Regions from separate parts of the Bradyrhizobium sp. JR4.1 genome, predicted to be linked through region 2. Evidence: riboswitches for the same ligand, from Rfam matches in the RefSeq annotation. Region 2 holds a riboswitch; the other holds the start of a gene.
The links. Region 2 has a riboswitch for cobalamin ahead of ABIB90_RS20605 (TonB-dependent receptor). Riboswitches for the same ligand answer to the same signal wherever they lie in the genome.
Positions count from the first base shown of each region.

Region 1: linked by a shared signal. The riboswitch ahead of ABIB90_RS35770 (5-methyltetrahydropteroyltriglutamate--homocysteine S-methyltransferase) and the one ahead of ABIB90_RS20605 (TonB-dependent receptor) in region 2 are both predicted to bind cobalamin.

Region 1 covers NZ_JBEPRY010000029.1:51,818-62,081, forward strand. Annotated here, with positions in the region: gene nifK (nitrogenase molybdenum-iron protein subunit beta) at 1-612, opposite strand, end outside; gene nifD (nitrogenase molybdenum-iron protein alpha chain) at 694-2,196, opposite strand; gene ABIB90_RS35755 (superinfection immunity protein) at 2,922-3,041, shown strand; gene ABIB90_RS35760 (helix-turn-helix domain-containing protein) at 3,562-3,930, opposite strand; partial or broken gene ABIB90_RS35765 (cytochrome-c peroxidase) at 6,490-7,543, shown strand; partial or broken gene ABIB90_RS35770 (5-methyltetrahydropteroyltriglutamate--homocysteine S-methyltransferase) at 8,176-9,239, opposite strand; cobalamin riboswitch at 9,342-9,541, opposite strand; gene ABIB90_RS35775 (4Fe-4S binding protein) at 9,673-9,876, opposite strand.
Region 2 covers NZ_JBEPRY010000010.1:51,164-61,427, reverse strand. Annotated here, with positions in the region: gene ABIB90_RS20625 (energy-coupling factor ABC transporter permease) at 1-397, shown strand, start outside; gene cobF (precorrin-6A synthase (deacetylating)) at 444-1,193, shown strand; gene cobT (nicotinate-nucleotide--dimethylbenzimidazole phosphoribosyltransferase) at 1,209-2,261, shown strand; gene ABIB90_RS20610 (histidine phosphatase family protein) at 2,262-2,834, opposite strand; cobalamin riboswitch at 2,906-3,107, shown strand; gene ABIB90_RS20605 (TonB-dependent receptor) at 3,225-5,582, shown strand; gene ABIB90_RS20600 (PepSY domain-containing protein) at 5,594-7,021, shown strand; gene ABIB90_RS20595 (hydantoinase/oxoprolinase family protein) at 7,483-9,492, shown strand; gene ABIB90_RS20590 (hydantoinase B/oxoprolinase family protein) at 9,489-10,264, shown strand, end outside.

The sequences.
Region 1 (10,264 bases), on a different contig from region 2:
GATGCCCTTGAGCGCGTTGTCGTAGCCGGTAACGTGGCTGCCCACGAATGCAGGAGTGTGAGCGAATGGTACGTCGTAGTCCGCGGGGACTGAACCTTTTTCCTTAGATGTTTTGATGAAGGCGTTGAGATCATCCCCGATGACTTCCGCCATGCAGGTCGTGGCGACCGCGATCATCTTCGGTTTGTACATGTTATAGCTGTTGGCAAGCCCGTCGGTCAGGTTGTTGAGCCCCCCGAACACTGCCGCGTCTTCCGTCATGGACGAGGAGACGCACGAGGTCGGCTCCTTGAAGTGTCGCGACAAATGGCTGCGATAATACGCGACGCAACCCTGGGAGCCGTGGACGAACGGCAGTGTGCGCTCGAACCCGAGCGCGGCGAACACCGCACCGAGCGGCTGGCAAGCCTTCGCCGGATTAACGGTTAGCGCCTCGCGGGCAAAGTTCTTCTCGCGGTATTCGGGCGTCTTGGACCATTCTCTGATGCGGTCGACTTCGGCGGGATCGTGCGGATTCTCAAATAGCGCCTTCTTGTTGGCCAGCATCTGCTGGTATTCGTCTCCCCGGAAAAGCTCAGAGTGGTCGAGTATGTGTTCGGCGTTCTGTGTCATCATGGCACTCTTTAGGTTCTTGTGTTTGTTCTCCTGCCCCTCCCCTCCTCTGCGGAAGAAAGGGACCAGGCGCCGGCTTTCCTATTCCGCCGCCATGAGGCTCGGCCGCGGAGCGTCCTTCCAAGGTGCCTTGGTCTTTCCCCAGATCGGGGAGTTGATCGCCATGTCCATGTCGCGGGCGAAGATCGCGAAGCCGTCATAGCCGTGGTAAGGACCCGAGTAGTCCCAGGAGTGCATTTGGCGGAACGGCACGCCCATCTTCTGAAAGACGTACTTTTCCTTGATACCGGAGCCGACGAGGTCTGGCCGGATGTGTTCAACGAATCGCTCGAATTCGTAGCCGGTGACATCGTCGTAGATCAGCGTGCCATCTTTGACGTAGTGCTGAGCGGTGCGCTGGTAGTCATCGTTATGCGCGAACTCATAGCCCGTGCCGACAACATCCATCCCCAGGTCCTCGTAGGCGCCGATGACGTGGCGAGGACGTAAGCCGCCGACGAACAGCATTACAGTCTTGCCTTCGAGCCGCGGCCGGTATTTCGCGGTCACCTTATCGACAAGCGGCTGATACTTGGCGATGACCCGCTCGGCGCCTTCCTTGATCTTGTCATCGAAGAAGCTTGCAATCTTGCGCAGCGACTCCGCGATTTTTGACGGCCCGAAGAAGTTGTACTCGCACCAGGGAATTCCGAATTTTTCCTCCATATGCCGTGAGATGTAGTTCATCGAGCGATAGCAATGCAATATGTTGAGCTTCGCCTTCGGCGTCGCCTCCAATTCAGCGAGAGATCCATCCCCGGACCACTGGGCGATGACGCGCAGGCCCATTTCTTCGAGCAGGATCCGAGAGGACCAGGCATCGCCGCCGATGTTGTAGTCGCCGATGATCGCAACGTCATATTGCGTCGACTCAAATTTAGAGCTGGCCTCTGGGGCGCTCTTGTCGAAGATCCAATCTCGAACGGCGTCGTTCGCGATGTGATGGCCGAGCGATTGTGACACGCCACGAAACCCCTCGCACCGCACCGGCACGATGGTTTTGCCGCCATATTCCTTTGACTTTGCTCTCGAGACTGCCTCGATATCGTCGCCGATCAAACCGATCGGACATTCGGACTGAATGGTGATGCCCCTGTTGAGAGGAAATAGCTCCTGGAGCTCGTCGATGAGTTTGGTAATCTTTTTATCGCCGCCGAACACGATATCCTTTTCCTGGAAATCGGAGGTGAACTGCAGTGTCACGAAGGTGTCAATGCCGGTCGTGCCGATGTAGTAGTTGCGCCGCGAGCCCCATGAGTACTGACCACAACCGACCGGACCGTGGCTGATGTGGATCATGTCCTTGATCGGCCCCCAGACCACGCCCTTGGAGCCCGCGTAGGCGCAACCACGGATGGTCATCACGCCCGGAATGGACTTGATATTCGACTTGACGCCACAATCCGACTTTCCCGCCTCGTGAACACTGAGATGCTTGGCGCGCCTTTTGGCGGTCTTCTCTGGGTAGACCTTCAACACCTCATCGATTAGCTGCTTGTTGCGCGCCTTGATCTTAGCGACGCTCTGGGTAGTTGCTCGGCTCATACAAATTTCCTTTCGATTGTCGTCTCAAATCAAGAAGCGACGCTTCTCCGGCAGACCGACGGATTTCCGATCCGGCGTTCAGGTGTACAGCGTGCAATCTCCGTGACCGGTCCTACCGATCGCAACTTCGCTGTCTTCTGGATCATGCGGCAGCGGTCGTCCACGATCTTGTAGTTCGTCTCGGCTGAGCGCTTGCGAGCGCCGTGTGTGTGACGCTGTTGATTTGTCGACGGGATCGCTGACCACGACGCGTCTCGGTGAAGTCATGCCTGCTCTCCAGCGGTTGGACATATCGGCTTCTTTACTCACTGCCTGCCATCAGGGGCGTGTCCCTCTGCATGTTGATGCAAAGGGCTAACAGCCGCCTGTTGCGCAGGGGTCTGCAACGAGTGTGCCAGCGCGGGCTCAATACAAAAACCCACGTCTGTAGAGCTAGATAGCTGGTAGGACGCGGATTGTTAGAAACCTGACCCTGTCTGGCACCGACAGGCGTACCCGCTAGCGCCGTGTCTGAAACAAAACAAGCAAGTGCGCTCTCCGCGAAATCGACGCCGCCAAAGATAGGTTGTTCGCCGCATTGAAGGTCGAGTCAGGGACGAAGAAAGATATCGCCAAGGAGACATCGCTCACCTTGGACATCACCGAGCACCGGCATTTCGGGTTGGATCATCGCTGCCATGGTCGCGCTTTCCGCTTTGATGAGCATGTCCGCCGGACTTGTCTGAATGATCCCGCTGGCCGCGGCGTACCTTCTGCCAACCATCATCGCCTTCAAGTTTCGGCATCACTACGCCTGGGCGTTGGCCATCCTGAACGTCGTCTTTGGCTCCCCCGTGCTCGGCTGACTTGGGTTCTTCGTGCGGGCGCTGATTCCTCTTTGGAATCGGCATTGGCCGCCAGGTCACAGCATTCGGCACCCGGCCTGGCGAAGACTCCAGCCGGGGATCCGGCGCAACGGTGCCCAATTACGATCTGCGCTCCGTATGGAAGCTGCCCGTCTTGCAAGCCGAGATCTTCGCCTTCGAAAGAGAGAGAGCCCGGTGGAATCAGCCGTGACCATCAAGCTGCATTGCGCGCCGTCCTCGCTTCTGAAGCGACGAGTTGGCTGCACTCAGCCGCCAGTCGGTTCACGCCCTCGCGTTCGACCTGCTCACGACCCCTTTTGACCTTCTCGCGCTCCTGCTGGAGCGCTTCGGTCTCTCGGGCGACCTCCGCGTCCTTGCTCGCCCAGGTGTTCCCGGAACCGCTGGCGGCTCTCGGTGAGAAAAGGGACGGCGAGGGATTCAGTTAGCCGAATCCCATGGTTGCAGATCGGGCACTGCAGAGTGGGTTCATGAGCGCATCTGGCCGCCGTCGCGTTAGATGTCATGCCCCCTCACCTTTCGGCAACTCCTCGGCCTGAATAAACGTGATCCGGCCCGCTCTGCCGCGCTTCCGATGTCGCTTTACCGTTATTTCGACGTCCTGGTCGAACGCTGTCAGCATACGCAGCAGTTTTACCACCGAAACCAGCCTGAACTGGCCCCGAAGCAGCTTGGACAAGTTGGGCTGCTTCACGCCCACCAGTTTCGCGGCTTGGGCCTGCGTCATCTTCCGCTCCGCCATCAACCGTTTCAGTTGTACGACGAGGGCTGCCTTGAGTTGGTGCTCGTGGGCATTCGGCAGGCCGAGATCAGTAAAAATGTTGCCGGAGCCCCGACTGTGGGCGGGCAGCTTCTTCTTCGCGCTCATCATCAGGCTGGTTTTTTCCTTGTGGATCGCTTCGGTGTCGCGCAGGCGCTGTCGAAGAGATGCCCCTTCTGCGAGGCTAGTTCGTCCCTGATGCTGATCAGCGCTCTAAAGAGCTGCTGATCGGCTCGGGTGAAGGTCAATTTGAACGCTCTACCGGGCTCGAGTGCCTTCGGAGATTTAGCTTAATTTGTTGTGGGGTTTGCTCGTCTTGGAGGACGGCACACAGGCGGGGAGCACGTATTGTGTGAGGCTAAGAGTATTGACAGTAATTCGTGCGTCCGAGCGCCTGCTGAAATCAGTGTAAGACACGGGTCACTTCCATAGAAGAGTTTCTGGCCAATCTGTGAACTCCAACTCGAAGCTACGCAGGCCAGTGAGTTTGGTCGTAAATTTAAGGGTCTTCCCTGAAAGGGCTGCCAATGAGCCAGACGCGAAGTTGAATACTGCTGTACCGGAAGCTGCGACCGCGATTCCTTGCTCGCCTTCTAAGCTAGAGAAGCCGGTCGCCTCGGAGAGTTGCCCAATTGCAACTCCCTCCGGCGCGCCGTGAAATTCCAGGGACGCCAAGTATGTTCCCTTGTCAGCAGCCCACTCGCTAACCGACACCGCTGTAATCCCCGGGTCGCTGCCATCCGTGATCCGACAGCCATATTGAACCGTGAGAACGACCCGCTCATTGCGAACTCCGACGGGCTCTCGATCGGCGGCGGTGATCGTGCACGCGTACCGCCTTGTATCCGCAACCGCGCCCGTGCTTGGCCCGAACAACTCGATAGCGGAACATAACACAAAAGCGAGAACGGATCTTATCATTCGGCTGCACCTGGTCTGGAATATCGTTCGCCTGCTCTGTACAATCTGACGCTACGGCCGATTCAAGCTTCTTCGATCGCTCTGTCGGACGAAGGACACTCACCACGACCGCGGTGTCGCACAAAGAGGCGAGCGGTTTCCCCTGGCCCCTGGATGGGTGCCCGAACCATTTCACTGCGGCGCTCACGGCGCGCAGACAGCACGTCGGTGAACTAACGCTATGGACCGATGCCTTTCAGCTCAGCGGCAGCCATGAGGGGTGCGACGAGCCGCGGCGTCGGAGCGCTACGCTCCTGACGCAGGCGCAGGCGTTCTGTGGGCGGATGCCATTTCCGCTTCCATGACCCGCGGCACAGGTCCCGAATTTCGCTTCAGTGTCAATGTAAAAGGAAACGTGGTCGCTAGGAGCCGTTCAAAGGCAGACTGACGTTCAAGCAGACGCTCTTCGAGGATCTTACGCTCGAGATCACTTAGCTCGCTTTGAAGCCGTCTGCGACAGCGCCAAATGTCATTCCGCACGTATCTGATCTCATTCAAGCGATCGTCAATCGAAGCCATCATGGATACGGTATCCAACTTGAACCAGCCATGGACAATGGTCAATCACGTCCTGTCGTAAGACGCCGATGAGATCTCACGACCTGGCAATCTGCGGACACGATGTCACGATTTCGTCCCAGCACGTTCTCTTTGTATCGCAGTCTTTCAACGCAAGAGCACGAAGTGATGACTCCTTCTGCAGAAATTCAGCTTTTTTGCCATCAACGCGCAGGATTTCAAAAGCTGCCGTTCGTCCGCGAGTCGGCCGAATAGCTATCTTATTCCAACCAACACCCGGCCAGATCAGGTATCAGGCCGCCCATTCAAGCTGGTGTCGAATGGGAGTAGGAGTAATCGGACGGTCGCACCGTCCAACTCTGGGCAACCGCGCCTTTCAGATTTGAGATCAGCAATTGCCATGCCAGCGAACTTCAGGTGGGATTGAAGACAGGCCATGTTCAGACTCGGGGCTCGTCTGTTACAAACGAGCGGGATTTTGCGGCGGCGGCGCGCCAGAGCGGCCGGACATCAGTCGGAGAGACTTTAGTCGGCAGGGCTCGGCGAATCGTGAGCGACGCAAGCGCTGGGCGCCTCGGCTCAGTGTCTCGTGCGCAGATCTTATTACCTGCCAACCCGCGTGCGGCCCGCAAGCTGGCAATTTGATCTCATCACAAAAGTTTCAGCCGGGACTGGAGCTTGTCGCATCTGGGACACTGAATGTAGTCATCAAACCAGGACATCCGACTTTGTTTGTTCGCCCGGACTCGTCACCGAAATCAGTAGCTTGCATGTCAGATGCAACTGGCATCCCAGTTGCTATTGCCCAGTAACACCGTAAGCGCTGAGTGCGACAGCGGTGTAAGACGGATACATCAGCTTTGCGGGAGCGTATTGGGCACCCAATCGCTTGATGGAGCACCGATGCGGCCACCGGACAGCTTACCCTTTTGCGGTACACCTGTTGTTGTCAGATCGACCAGCAAGATTAGTCTGATCTACCAACACGACCGCCGTGATCTAGCTCAAAGCGAACTCGCCAATCAAATATGGGCCGAAAGCTTCGTGGACGAACGCCGGCAGCGAGCACCTCGAAAGGCACAGCTTGATGCAGCCTCGCGTCAGAAGATCCGGTGCATGCTGCGCCGGCCCGTCGAGGGAACGGGGGCTCGCATCGCTTTCGACTGTTTCCTTGATTAACAATCAGAACTGATGAGGCGGGGGTATGAACAAATCGATCCGGGAGCTTCGGCTTTAGCTGAAGCATCTGTTTTGGCGATCGGGCTGCTGATGTCGTCAGGAGCTAACGCCGACGATGATCTGATGAGAACCGCCAAGGAGATCTTCCATCCGATTCCCTCAGTCGTTCCTGAGGTAAAGAACAATCCAATCACGCATGAAAAGATTCAGCTTGGCAAGATGCTGTTCTTCGATCCGCGGCTATCGGCAAGCGAGATCATCAGCTGCAATACGTGCCACAATCTCGCCACCGGCGGAGTCGATGCCGGTCCGACCTCCGTCGGTCACGGCTGGAAGGTCGGCCTACGTCGGGCCCCCACCCTCTACAATGCAGTGTTCAATACGGCGCAATTCTGGGACGGACGCGCCGTGGACCTCAAGGCGCAAGCCACCGGCCCTGTGCAGGCGAGTGCCGAAATGAATGCGACTCCGGATCATGTGCTCGACACCTTGAACTCAATGGCAAGCTATGTCGACTTGTTCAAAAACGCTTTCCCGAACGAAGCGAGACCGGGTCACCTTCGAAGGCTTTTGAAGCAACTCTCATTACGCCTGCGGCCCCATTCGATCAGTATCTGGGGGGCAATACACATGCTCTCAACGATCAGGAGAAGTCAGGCTTGGCGCTGTTTATGGAGAAGGGGTGCTCCACCTGCCACAATGGACGTCGGTGGACAGGCCTATTTCCCATTCGGCGCGATGAAAAAGCCGGACCCAAGGGTGCTTCCGGACGCCGACGGGGCCGGTTCGCGGTCACCAAGGCGGCCGCCGACGAATATGTCTTCCGCGCGGCGCCGTTGCGGAACGTCGCCTTGCGAGCCCCTTACTTCCATTCGGGTCAGGTTTGGAATCTGAAGCAAGCTGTTGCCTGATGAGTGAATTCCAGCTCGGCGCCAAGCTTAGCGATGAGGAAGAGAACGATATCGTAGCGTTTCTAAATTCGCTGACCCGGCGGCTGCCTAAGATCGAGTATCCGATACCACCCACGCGTACGAACACCACACCAGAGCCTTCTATAGACAAATAGGTTAACGCACCGGCCCCATGCGTTGGCTCCAGATGCGGTGCAACGACCCTGACCGATCTCGTGCACTAAAAAAACGCCCGGCCTCCTCGGGAGGCCGGGCGAAAGTCACGCCGGAGCGAGCTGCTTTATGAATCGCACCAGCTTTCGTCGGTAGGGAGGACTACCGGCGATCGATTTACGGCGAGGGCATTCGCCGTCAAACAACGAGGAGCGGAGATCGCTCCGCGCGAAATCTGGAGCCTCTTGCCTTCCACTCCTGTGGGAAATCTCAGGACTTGACCACCACTCGCCCGCTGTCCGGTTGGCAAGGCAGTGCCTTGCTCAAGCTGGGATCCTTCGCGCAACCGGTTTCGGTGCCGTGCCCTGAAACTCAAGCCGCCGTTTGCTTGGCGCAGCAGCATCCCCAAGCACCAACAGCGCTCGATTATCTTTCCCGAGCATCGTGCCAAAGCGCCAATTTTCGTATGACATTCCGTAAGGGCGGTAAAATTGATTGTTATGATGGCACACATCCACGCGATGGATAAATGAAACAGTCGGGCTGCGGTTCGCGTACAGCGTTAATGACTATGGAATATGTCACCTGATCGGCACGAAAGTTCCTTGATCTTCTGAACTGAGAACGCCAGCTACGTCTTCACATTGGGATCGAGATCGGTCTCTAGCTCAATGTCGATCGGAACATGAAGCAGCGAGCAGGAGGGAGCAACCTGAACACGGTCCCTACCCAGGTTTTGGACCAGAGGGGCAAGTTGGCGGAGCAGCGGCGGAAGATTGGAGCGCCACACGTTGCGACCATCGACGACGCCTAGCGAGACCACGAGATCTCTAGGAGCTGTGGCGACAATTGTGTCCAACTGGTCGGGCGCCCGAACCAGGTCCACATCAAGCCCGGCAACGGGCAAGGCCAAGGTTGTTTCAAGATTGTCGCCGATAGCCCCGAAATAAGTGGCCAGCATGATTTTAAGCGCCGGCACGGCCTTTGCGAAATGAGCATAGGCCCGGCGGACAGCCGCCCGAGATGCCTCATCCAGGTCCATCACTAGGGATTGCTCATCGAGCTGAACCCATTCAGCACCGCGCGAGGCTAGTTCGCGGAGAACATCGACATAGACTGGGAAGAGTCGATCAAGCAACGACAACGGATTGAATGCTGGATTTGAGCTTTTGCCGAGCTTCAGGAAAGTGACTGGGCCAACCAGGACGGGGCGCGTCTGCTAGCCGAGACTTTTTGCCTCCTCATACTCCTCGATCGGCTTTCGGGAGGAATACTTAAAGATTTGATCCTGGTGAAATTCCGGCACCATGTAGTGGTAGTTGGTATCGAACCACTTCGTCATCTCCTGCGCGGCTACGCCAGGCCCATGCTGAGCGTGACCACCGTCCTGAGCGCCACGTGCCATGGTCTTGAGCGACACAGGACAGTCGGTCCAGCCGTATACGTCGGGAATGGCACCGACCATTACGCTAGTATCGAGCACATGGTCGTAGAGCGAGAAGTGATTTGAAGGAATGACGGTCGCGCCGCGGGATTTCTGCCGTGCCAATTCGCGGCACGAAGTCCACTTCCCGCCTCGAGGAACTCGGCTGCGCTGGACTTTCCCGCCCAGTAGCTCTCGAGCGCGAACTTGAGCTCGCGTCGTGGGCCGATGCGTGACGTCCCCAGTGTGGCAACGGGAAGCGACCGAATAGACATAACTTAGACCCCATGATTGGGGGCAAAGGCCATGTCGGACGCGTGCAGCGAATGTCGCGTGAACGACAGCTGCTAGGCGCACCACCGGGACACCCCGCCCGTGGACGATATCTTGTCGAGGCAGGTCTCCTGGCTCGCGGGTCGTCGCTGCTGTCCGGCCTTCCCGAAGCCGCATGGCTTCAGTGACTTCGTTGGACAGCGGCTCGCCGTTCACAGTTGCGGGGACAGCGCTGGGATTACACCGGCTTCCCTCTTAGCTCCGGATCAAACGAAATCCGGAGACCACGACTTCCGGCATTATGCGGACGGGGATCGATGCGCCAACCTACCGAGCCTGGCTGCGATGTTGCCCAAGTCATTGCGAGCCGTACTAGGTAGGCTATGACAATCTGAGGCGAAATCGAGCGATGAAGGTTTCTCGACACGGGGCTGGCTATGCTGCCTTAGACGGGACACAGGTGTCAGGCACCGGACAGACGACCGCGCATTGCGGCGTGTCGCAATGGCCCTCGCACTCCGTACACTTCTTGGCGTCGATAACGTAAATGTCACGCTTGAGGCTGATCGCCGCGTTGGGACACTCGAACTCACATGCACCACAAACCGTACATTGCGAAGCGACGATCTTGTAAGCCATACCTTCCGACTCCTTTGGGCGAACGATGCGATTCGCGATCCCCTTCAAGGGCCGTGCCAAACAGACGCGTTCAATGCTGGGCAATTCGCGCAATTGTGCTGCCCGGGTCTGAGACCATGTTACATCTGCGACAGCAACAGGCCGTCTCAATTTCGAGCTATACGAGCCCTCGGACCCTGCACGAGAGCCAGTCGCGACTCAACCAGTGCGCGCTTCCAGGTTTGTCTGTCACGGCAGCGCGGGACCAACCGAGGCTCGACGATTCCGAACCGGCGGCGCGACTAAAAGCCGCGAGCCAACGCGTCTACGCCGGATCTCGGCAGACCTTCGGTCACACGCCCTGACCGGAGGTTTTTTGCAAACCTCGCTGATGGCTGCAACGTTATCT
Region 2 (10,264 bases):
CGGCCTGCTGTTCCAGGGCATCTTCTTCGAGCCGCCCGACCTGCCGCAATATGGCATGAACGTCACCACGCTGCTGGTGCCGCTGTTCGGGATCCAGGCGATCGCCACGCGGATCATTGCGCGCAACACGGCCTATGTCGATCTGAAGTATCGCCAGGCGCTGGCGCTTTCGACGACCTATCAGGCGGGCGTCATCGCCTGGGTGGCGTTCTGGGCGGTCTATGGCGCCGGTTTTGGCGCGACCAACCTCGTCAACATCGCGACCTTCGCGGCGTCCTATGCGCTGGTCATCGTGATCGAGCCGCTCGCCGATCTCGGCGTGCTGGCGCTGGCGAAGTCGTTGCGCGGCGTCACCGCGCCCGGCCTCGTCACCCCGCGTTTGCACAACGCGGCTTAAGTGACAAGCGAACGGGCGGCCGTCATGGCCGCCCTTCGCAGGCACGATGCTCACGCTCTCCCTGATAGGCATCGGTTGCGGCGATCCCGAGCAGCTCACGCGCGCCGCGATTACTGCCATCAACGCGGCTGATCTCGTCCTGATCCCGCGCAAGGGGACGGCCAAGTCCGATCTCGCCGATCTCAGGCGGACGATCTGCGCCGATGTGCTCGCCAGCGACACGACGCGCATTGCCGAGTTCGATCTGCCCGTCCGCGACGCCGCTGAAGCGGACTATCGCAAGGGCGTGGACGATTGGCACGATGCCGTGGCCGCTGCCTGGTCGCAGACGATCGCAGATCATCTCGAAGGCGAGGGCAATGTCGCAATATTGATCTGGGGCGATCCCTCGCTTTATGATTCCTCGCTGCGCATCGCGCGGCGGCTCGATCCCTTGCCTGACATCAGGGTCGTTCCCGGCATCACCTCGATCCAGGCGCTGTGCGCGGCGCATGCGCTGCCGCTCAACGATATCGGCGAGCCATTTCTGGTCACGACCGGCCGTCGCTTGCGCGATGGCGGCTGGCCGCAAGGTGTCGATACAGTGGTGGTGATGCTCGACGGCGGCACGGCGTTCCAGTCGCTTGATCCGGAAGGCCTGCACATCTGGTGGGGCGCCTATCTCGGCATGGCCGATCAGATCGTCATGTCCGGCGCGCTGGCCGAGATCGGCCCGCGTATCGTCGCGGTGCGGCAAGAGGCGCGCGAACGGCACGGCTGGATCATGGACAGTTACATCCTCAAGCGCAGGCCGTGAGGCAAGCGAGGCAGCATGCTCCCCGAATGGATCACCCAACAATGCCCTGATATTTCGGCAGTCCATCGCGACGCGGCGGTGGCGCGACAGGCGCAACTGACGAAACCGACCGGCGCGCTCGGCCGGCTCGAGCAGCTCGCGATTGAGCTTGCGGGCCTGCAAGCAACCGAGCAACCGCGCGCGGCCCGGGTTCCGATCATCATCTTCGCCGGCGATCACGGCATCGTCGCGCAGGGCGTCTCGGCCTATCCGCAAGAAGTGACCATCGCGATGCTGGCGAATTTCGCCTCCGGCGGTGCCGCGATCTCGGTGCTGGCGCGTGAGCTGGGCTCCAGCCTGGAGGTCGTCGACGCCGGCACGCTGGCGCAGGAGGAGATGGCTGGAATCGTGACCGACAAGCCGCGCAGCGGCACGCGCGATTTCAGCGTCGAAGCTGCGCTCACCTCCACAGAGCTGGCATTCGCCTTCGAATCCGGCCGACGTGCGGTGACGCGCGCGCAGGCCGGGCAGCCCGATCTTCTGATCTTCGGCGAGATGGGCATCGGCAACACCACGACATCGGCGGCGATCGCGGCCGCCTTGCTCGGCGTGAGCGCGGAAGAGATCGCGGGCAGCGGCACCGGCATCGACGCGGCCGGCCGTGTGCACAAGGCGCGGGTGATCGACGCCGCGATCGCACGTCATGGCATTACGGGCGCGTCGCCCGAAAAGATCCTGTGCGCCGTCGGCGGCCTCGAGATTGCGGCCATCTGCGGTGCCATTATCGCGGCTGCACAGGGCCGCATCCCCGTGTTGATCGACGGCTTCATCGTATCGGTCGCGGCACTTGCTGCGGCGCGGTTGAATCCCTCGTGCCAGCCGTTCCTGCTGGCATCGCATCAGTCCGCCGAGCAGGGGCATCGGCTGGTGCTTCGCGCGCTGAATGTGCAGCCGCTGATCAGCCTCGATCTCAGGCTCGGCGAAGGATCGGGGGCGGCCATCGCGCTGCCGCTGGTGCGGTCGGCCTGTGCGCTCCACAACGGGATGGCGACCTTTGCGCAGGCCAATGTGCCTGATCGTCCGGCCTGATCAAATCGTCCGCTGATTGACCGAGACGATGCGCCAGCCGGTCGAGAGCCGGTCGATCCGAGTCAGCGACAGCGGATCGATCACAAAGCGCAGGGCCGCTTTTGGCGTCAGATCCAGCGCGATGCACAGCGCCGCACGGATCGTGCCGGAATGCACGACGAGCGTTGCGGCCCCGCTGCTGATCTTCGACAAACCCAGCCGCACCCGCGCGACCTGATCCTCAAAGCTTTCGCCGCCCGGCGGCCGTGCGCGCGCCGGATCGCTCCAGAACCGTGCATAGGCCTCGCCACCAGTCGCGGCGAGCTCGTCATGCCGACGACCGGTCCAGTCGCCAAAATTCTGCTCGCTGAATTCGTCCAGCTGCAGCGGCTCGAGCCCCAGCGCGTGGGCCGTTTCGACCGTGCGACGCGACGGGCTCGCATAGCTCGCGGCGTCCTGCGCCAGACGCTGCCGCAGCGCCCCCAGCTGCGCGCGATCGCCGAGATCGGCCGGTGCGTCGGCCGCATGGATCGTCCCCGTGACGCCATCGACGGGCGCGTGCCGTATCAGCCAGAGGAAGGTCTCGCCTTCCATGCTTATCTCCGAGGAAGTTGTCGTTGTGGCAATAACGCCGCAACTGGCACATTGACTCTGTCTTGATCGTAATCCTAGATGCTCGCGACGGTTTCCCCGAGAGGGGATGAAAAGGGAATGCGGTGCGGGGACATTGTCCCCAATGCCGTGGCTGCCCCCGCAACTGTAAGCGGCGAATCTTGCGTCACGAGCCACTGGGTATCTCGGTCCCGGGAAGGCGACGCAAGGTAGTGACCCGCGAGCCAGGAGACCTGCCGTCAGCCGTGGTCACACGCGAAGATGTCGGTCGGGGAGTACAGACATTCGGCTTCATCGGAAGGCTTATAAGCCGGAAGATGGGACCTTGGTTCGCTGTGACGTGCCACTGACGTCATACCGAGGTCCAAGACCGTGTCTCCTGTTCGCATTGTACGACCGCGTGCGTTCCTGCTCGCATCCGCCGCGCTCACATCCCTTGCCGCGCTTGATCCTCCCGGCGCACTGGCGCAGCAGGCCCGCGAACCTCTGCCGCCGGTCGAGGTGACGCCGGCCCAATCCCGCAAGCAGGCCAGGCCGGCCGGCCGAGAAGCGCAGGGCCCACGCCGCGCAGCTGCGCGCCGGCCGGCGGCTGCATCTGTAGCGCCCAAGCCCGTCGTGCCGACCGCGGCAGCACAGACGCCGCTCAACACCAATGCAGTCGCCGAAAGCGCCTCTCGCCTCGGCCTGACCGTGCGCGAAACGCCCGCGACCGTGGAGGTGATCTCGGCCGCAACCATGCGCGAGCAGGGCTACCGCACCGTGTCCGACGTCGCGCAGGGAGCGGTTGGCGTCACAGCCGGCGACAATCCGGCCGAGCCTTCGGCTTTCTCGATGCGCGGTTTCACCAACAGCCAAATCAACACGCTCTACAACGGCATCAAGATCGGTCCGCAGAACATGACCTCGCGGATCACCGACACGGCCAATCTGGAAGCTGTCGAATTCCTGAAGGGTCCGGCGTCACTGATGTCGGGCGAGGGCGCCGCCGGCGGCGCGATCAACTTCGTCACCAAGCAGCCGCACACCGGTCCGATCCGGAACGAGGCGGATTTCTCCTGGGATTCGCTGAACTCGTTCCGCGCGCATTACGGCTCGGGCGGCAGCACCAATGTGCAGGGGCTGGACTACCGTTTCGACGTCAGCCGTTCCTCGCTCAACGGCTTTGCCGACGACACCAACACGAAGACGCTCGATGTGTCGGGCCAGCTCAACTATCGCATCTCCGATAGCCTCAAGGTCTGGGGCGCGATCGAGTACCGCGAGGATCGCTCGAAAGCCTATTGGGGCGCGCCGCTGGTGCCGATTGCCTTCAGCGGCTCGCATGCGACGACGGGGATCGTGTCCGGCAATTACATCTCGAACTACAACAAAACCAATCTCGGTGCGGTCACGATCGATGACCGCACCTTCAACACCAACTACAACGTCCTCGACAACAGGAACGTCGCGCAGGAGGTCTGGTTGCGCGGCGGTTTCGAGCTGAAGCTCGCGCCAGACCTGACGCTGAAGAGTCAGGCCTATGGCTACGGCGCGGAGCGCACGTGGTTCAACAATGAGGTCGAGGCGTTCAATTCCGGTACCAACATGGTGGATCGCGAGCGTTTCTACGTCGCGCACAGCCAACGCTTGGTCGGCAACGTCACCGACTTGATCTGGGATGCGAATATCGCCGGCCTTGACAACCGTTTGGTCACGACGCTGTCCTCAAGCTACCTTGATTTCGTGAGGCCGGGCGCCGCAAATTTCCCTGGCGATTCCGTTCCGCTGGTCGATCCGCCTCGCGGCTACTACGGCCTGCTCACTATTCAGCAGCAGACTGCGCGCATCGATAATGAGGCGCTGTCATTCGAGGACCGGCTGAAGCTCACGCGCAGCTTCGCGCTGGTTGGCGGCCTGCGCGTCGAGCATATCGGGCTCGACCGTAATTCGACCGACAAGTTCGGTCTGGAGAAGGCGAACTTCCCGTTCTCGCAATCCTGGGCGCCGACCACGGGCCGTATCGGCTACACGTGGGAAGCGGTTCCGGGCCTGACCTTCTTCAGCCAATATGCGACCGGCGCCGACATCGCGGCCAACAACATCTTCCTGCTCAATCCGACCGATCCGCTCAACCTGACCACCGCGCGCACCTACGAGACTGGTGTCAAGCACCTGTTCTGGGACAACCGGGCGGAGTGGTCGTTCTCGGCCTACGACATCCTGCGCAAGAACGTCTATGCCGCGGCAGGCGGCATGCAGCTCAACCTGGCCGGACGGCAGGAGTCGAAGGGCGTCGAGCTGGCCGCCTCGGTGCGTCCGATCGAGCCTCTGCGTCTCTGGGGCAACATCGCCTATGTCGATGCGCGCTACGCCGACTACAATTTTGTCGGCGGCTCGTTCTCCGGCAACACGCCGCCGAACGTGCCACGCGTCGTCGCCAATGCCGGCGCGTCATACCGGTTCTTCACGCCCTGGGCGGTCGAGTTCGGTATCACCGGCCGCCATGTCGGCGACCGCTACAACACCGATGCCAACACCGTGACGCTGAAAGCCTACACTGTTGCGGACGTCTACGCTTTCGTCGACATCCCCAAGACCGTGTTCAACGCCGTCGAGCAGGCCCGCCTGACCTTCCGGGTGCGCAACATCGCCGACAAGCGTTACGCGATCTGGGGCGATCCATTCTATCCCGACCAGATCCTGCTGGGCGCGCCGCGCACCTACGAGATCTCGGCCGCGTTCAAATGGTAGGACGCTGATCGATGATGCGCGCGATCGTCCTGCTGCATCGATGGCTCGGGATCGCGTTCTGCCTGCTGTTCGCGATGTGGTTCGCGACGGGAATCGTGATGCACTTCGTTCCGTTTCCGTCCCTGACGGAAGCGGAACGCTTTGCCGGGCTCGTGCCGTTGGCTAGCGCGGAGACGGGGCTTGCGGTCGCCGATGCCGTTGCCGCGAGCGGGATTGCGGATGCGACGCGCGTTCGCCTGATCCAGCGCAGTGATGGACCGGTCTATGTCGTCGCGGGGCCGTCGCGCGCGGGCGCAGTCCGCGCCTCCGGCGGGGTCGGCGCCTCGGTCGCGTCTTCCGAGGTCGCGCTGGCCATCGCGCGAGACCACGCACGCAGCCGTGGGCTGGATGCCGCGCGTGCCGCGATCGTTGCGCGCTCGGACTATGACCAATGGAGCGTGCCGAACGGCTTTGACCGCCATCGGCCCCTGTTTCGGGTTGCCCTGGGCGACGCCGCCGGAACGGAGCTCTATGTCTCCTCGCTCACCGGCGAAATCGTTCTGGATACGACGCGCAGCGAGCGCGGATGGAATCTCGCCGGAAGTGTGCTGCACTGGATCTATCCGACAGTTCTGCGAAGCAACTGGTCGCTGTGGGATCGCGTGGTCTGGACCTTGTCGCTGCTGGCCCTGATCGCAGCTTTGCTTGGCGCTGTGCTCGGGCTTGCGCGGATCAAACCTCAAAGCGGTCTGATCGGGTCGCCCTATCGTGGCTGGCATGCGCTGCATCATCTCATCGGCCTCGCGGCGATGGTCTTCGTGCTGAGCTGGATTTTCAGTGGCTGGCTCTCCATGGATCACGGACGGCTGTTCTCGCGTGGGCAATTGACCTCGGCTGAATCCAGCGTGATGAACGCCCCACCGAACTGGACGGCGGCCCGATCGCTCGATCGCCAGCCCGTATCGCCGTCGGTCCGCGAGATCGAATGGTTTGCCTTCAACGGCACTCTCTATCGGCGGGATCGCACGGGCGTTGCCGCTCAGACCTTGATCAAGGCAGGGGATGCGCCGCGCGACGGACCAACGGGATCTCTGGATGTCCACGAGGTCCAGGGGCTGACCGCGCGCCTCGCAGCCGGCTGCGGCGCACCGTCGATACTTGCCGACAACGACAACTATCCCGCGCAGTCCACCGTCCCTGGTGCCCCGGTCTACCGCTCCTCCTGCGGCGACCTCTGGTTCGACATCGACGGCGCCGACGGCAATTTGCTGCAAAGGCTGGATTCGTCGCGGCGGGCTTATCGCTGGTTCTACGGCGCGCTGCACACGTTGGACTTTCCGGTCCTGGTCGCGCATCCGTTGCTGCGCGACGGCTTGGTCGTCGGGCTCTGCGCCCTCGGCTTTCTGTTCTCCATCACGGGCATCGTCATCGGCTCGCGTCGCCTGGTCGCGAGGCGTTGAGTGGGCAAAACGACCGCTTACTGATCGTACAATAAAGAGAGGCTGAGCCGACTGCCATGCATAGCTCATAAGCAATCGTATGGTCCGTAGCGCCGATCGATCGCCTGCAAATTAGACAGTGCGTCCGCGGCGAGTGGATTGCAGTGCAGCGGATGTGCCGTTTCGTCCGGGAAAACTCGTGGTGCGCTGCACTTAGCGCGCGTGGAACGATCCACACCGATGTGCACTCCCTGCGGGCAGCGCTGCACTAAAATGTGCCTCGGCGGGCAGCGCCGGTTGCGTGCTGGTCCTGTGCGTTGCGACAACGCTGGCCCTATCCGAAGCCCATCGCTCTGTCGCACGCTCGCAAGCAGTGGCATGACAGGGGATGACGATGAGCGCTCTCGGTTTGCGATTGAACCTCGCGAAGGACGGGAAGCACCCGGCGTCCGGTTCGAACGTCGTCCGCAGCTGACCCACGCATGAACACTGACGAAAATCACTGGGAGGTCGGCACCGATATCGGTGGCACCTTCACCGACATCATCGCGATCCGGCACTCCCCCGCGGAGGCGCGGATCGCGAAAGTGCCGTCGCGACCTCAAGCTCCGGTTCAGGCGATGCTGGAGGCAATCGAGGCGGTGGGCCTGCGCAAGAGCGAGGTCAAGCGCTTCGTCCACGGCACCACGCGCGTAACCAATGCCATCGTCGAAGGACGTTTGCCGAAAGTGGCGCTGGTGGCGACCGAAGGCTTTTCCGACGTGCTGGAGATCGCGCGCTACCGCCGCCGCGATCTCTACCGTCTCGACATTCCGCCGAAATCGTCGCCGCTCGTGCCGCCGGAACGATGTTTTGGGCTTGCCGAGCGCCTCGATCACGAGGGAAAGGTGCTGAAGGCGTTGGATGAAGCGGAGATCGAGCGCCTGGTGGCCTGGCTGAAGGGGACCGGCGTGCAGAGCGTCGCGGTCGCACTGCTTCACGCCTATGCCAATCCTGTCCACGAGAAAATGCTCGGCGAGCGGCTCAAGGGCGTCGTTGCCCACGTCTCGCTGTCGCACGAGGTCAATCCCGAGGCGCGCGAATACGAGCGGACCTCGGCGACCGTGTTCAACGCGGCCGCCATGCCGATCGCGGTGGAGTATCTCAGCGAACTGGAACTGCGACTGCCGATCGGTCCCGGCCTGCAGGTGTTTCATTCGGCCGGCGCCATGGTCCCGATCTCCGCCGTGAAGCGGCGGCCGCTGGTGATGGCGATGTCGGGCCCGGCGGCCGGCGTCTCCGCATCCGTCAGCATCGCGCGCCAGCTCGGCACATCGCGGATGCTGACGTTCGACATGGGCGGCACCACGACCGACGTGTGCCTGATCGTCGACGGCCAGGCCGAGATGACAGACGGCCGCATGCTCGGCGACAAGCCGCTGCGCCAGCCGATGCTTGCGGTTCACTCGATCGGCGCGGGCGGCGGCTCGATCGTGCGCAATGGTCCCGGCGGCCTGACCGTCGGACCGGAAAGCGCCGGCTCAGAGCCTGGACCGGCTTGCTACGGCCGCGGCGGTACCGAGCCGACCATCACCGACGCCAACGCCGTGCTCGGCTATCTCAATCCCGAAACCAAACTCGGCGACCGGATCGGAATCGACATCCGGGCAGCCAATGGTGTCATCGCGCCGATCGCGCGCGCTTTGGGGCTGAGCCTGACCGAAACCGCGCTCGGCATCATCAAGGTCGCGAACGCGACAATGGCGCGTGCGCTCCGCCGCGTCACGGTCGAGCGCGGCATCGACGGACGCGACTGCACGCTGCTCGCCTTTGGCGGTGGTGGCCCGATGCACGCCGCGGGGCTTGCCGATCTCTACGGAATTGCCGAGGTCGTCGTTCCCAGTGCATCAAGTGCTTTTTCGGCGCTGGGCTGTCTCACTGCCGATTTCAGCTTCCTCCAGCAGCAAACCTTGCGTGCTGCGCTTGACGGCATCGACCTCGCCCGCGTGTCGGAACGGATCGGGGTGCTGATTGACGATGCTTCGGCGCCGCTCGTCGCCAACGGCGTGGCCGCGACCGAGATTCAGGTCGAGCTGGTGGCCTTGATGCGCTACGCCGCGCAGAACGACGCCATTCCGGTTCCGTTTGCGCGACCGCTCGACGTCATCACGCTGAAGAAGGATTTTCTGGCCCGGCACCACGAGCTGTTCGGCTATGCGACCGGCGAGAGCTGCGTCATCGAATCCGTGCGGGTGCAGGCGCGCCGTCCGTCGCGCACCGTCGTGAGCCGGCCGTCCGTCGCGGTGAGGGCGGTCTCCACCGGCGAGCGCATCTGCTCGTTCGACGGCTTTCACGACATCGCAACAAGCATCATCGACCGCGCCTCGTTGACCGAGATTGTCAGCGGTCCGGCCATCATTGAAGACGCATGGTCGACCGTGGTGGTCCCGCCCGGCTGGCAGGCGCGGCCCGACGTTTCAGGCAATCTGTTCCTGACGCGGGTGGCCCCATGAAGATCGATCCGTTCGTCGTCGAGGTCATCAGGCACGGGCTCTCGGCCGCGGCCGAGGAGATGAGCCTGGTGATGACGCGCTCGGCGCGCTCGCCGCTGCTGCGCGAGGCCGGCGACCTGTCGTCGGCGATCACGGACGGCCGGGGCGACCTGGTCGGGCAGGGCCGCGACATCCCGATCCATCTCGGCGCGATGGCCTATACGGTTCTCGAATTGTTGAAGGTGGTGCCGCGGGACAGCCTGAACGAAGGCGATGCACTGATCTACAATGTCGGCCCGCTCGGCGGCAATCATCTCAACGACGTCAAGGTCGTGCGCCCCGTCTTCGTCGACGGCGAGATCGTGGCGTTCGCGGTCAGCCTCGCGCATTGGCCCGATATCGGCGGCACCTGGCCCGGCAGCTATTTTGCGAAAGCGATCGACACCTTCCAGGAGGCGATGCGCATTCCGCCGGTTCTGATCGCCACGGCAGCGGGCGTCAATACGCCGATCGTGCAGCTGCTCAAGGCCAATGTTCGCGATCCCGAATCCTGCGAGGGCGATCTTCTCGCCCAGATCGCCGCAACGAAAGCCGGCGAGAAGCGCATCTTCGAGCTTTGCCGCGAGCACGGCAAGGCAGTCTTCACGGCGGCGCAGGCGCGCCTGCACGATCTCTCCGAAATCGAGATGCGCGAGGCGTTGCGCGATCTGCCGGATGGCGTCTACGAGGGCGAGGATTATCTGGACGACGGCGGCGTCAACGCCGCGCCAGCGCGCATTCATGTCAAGATCAC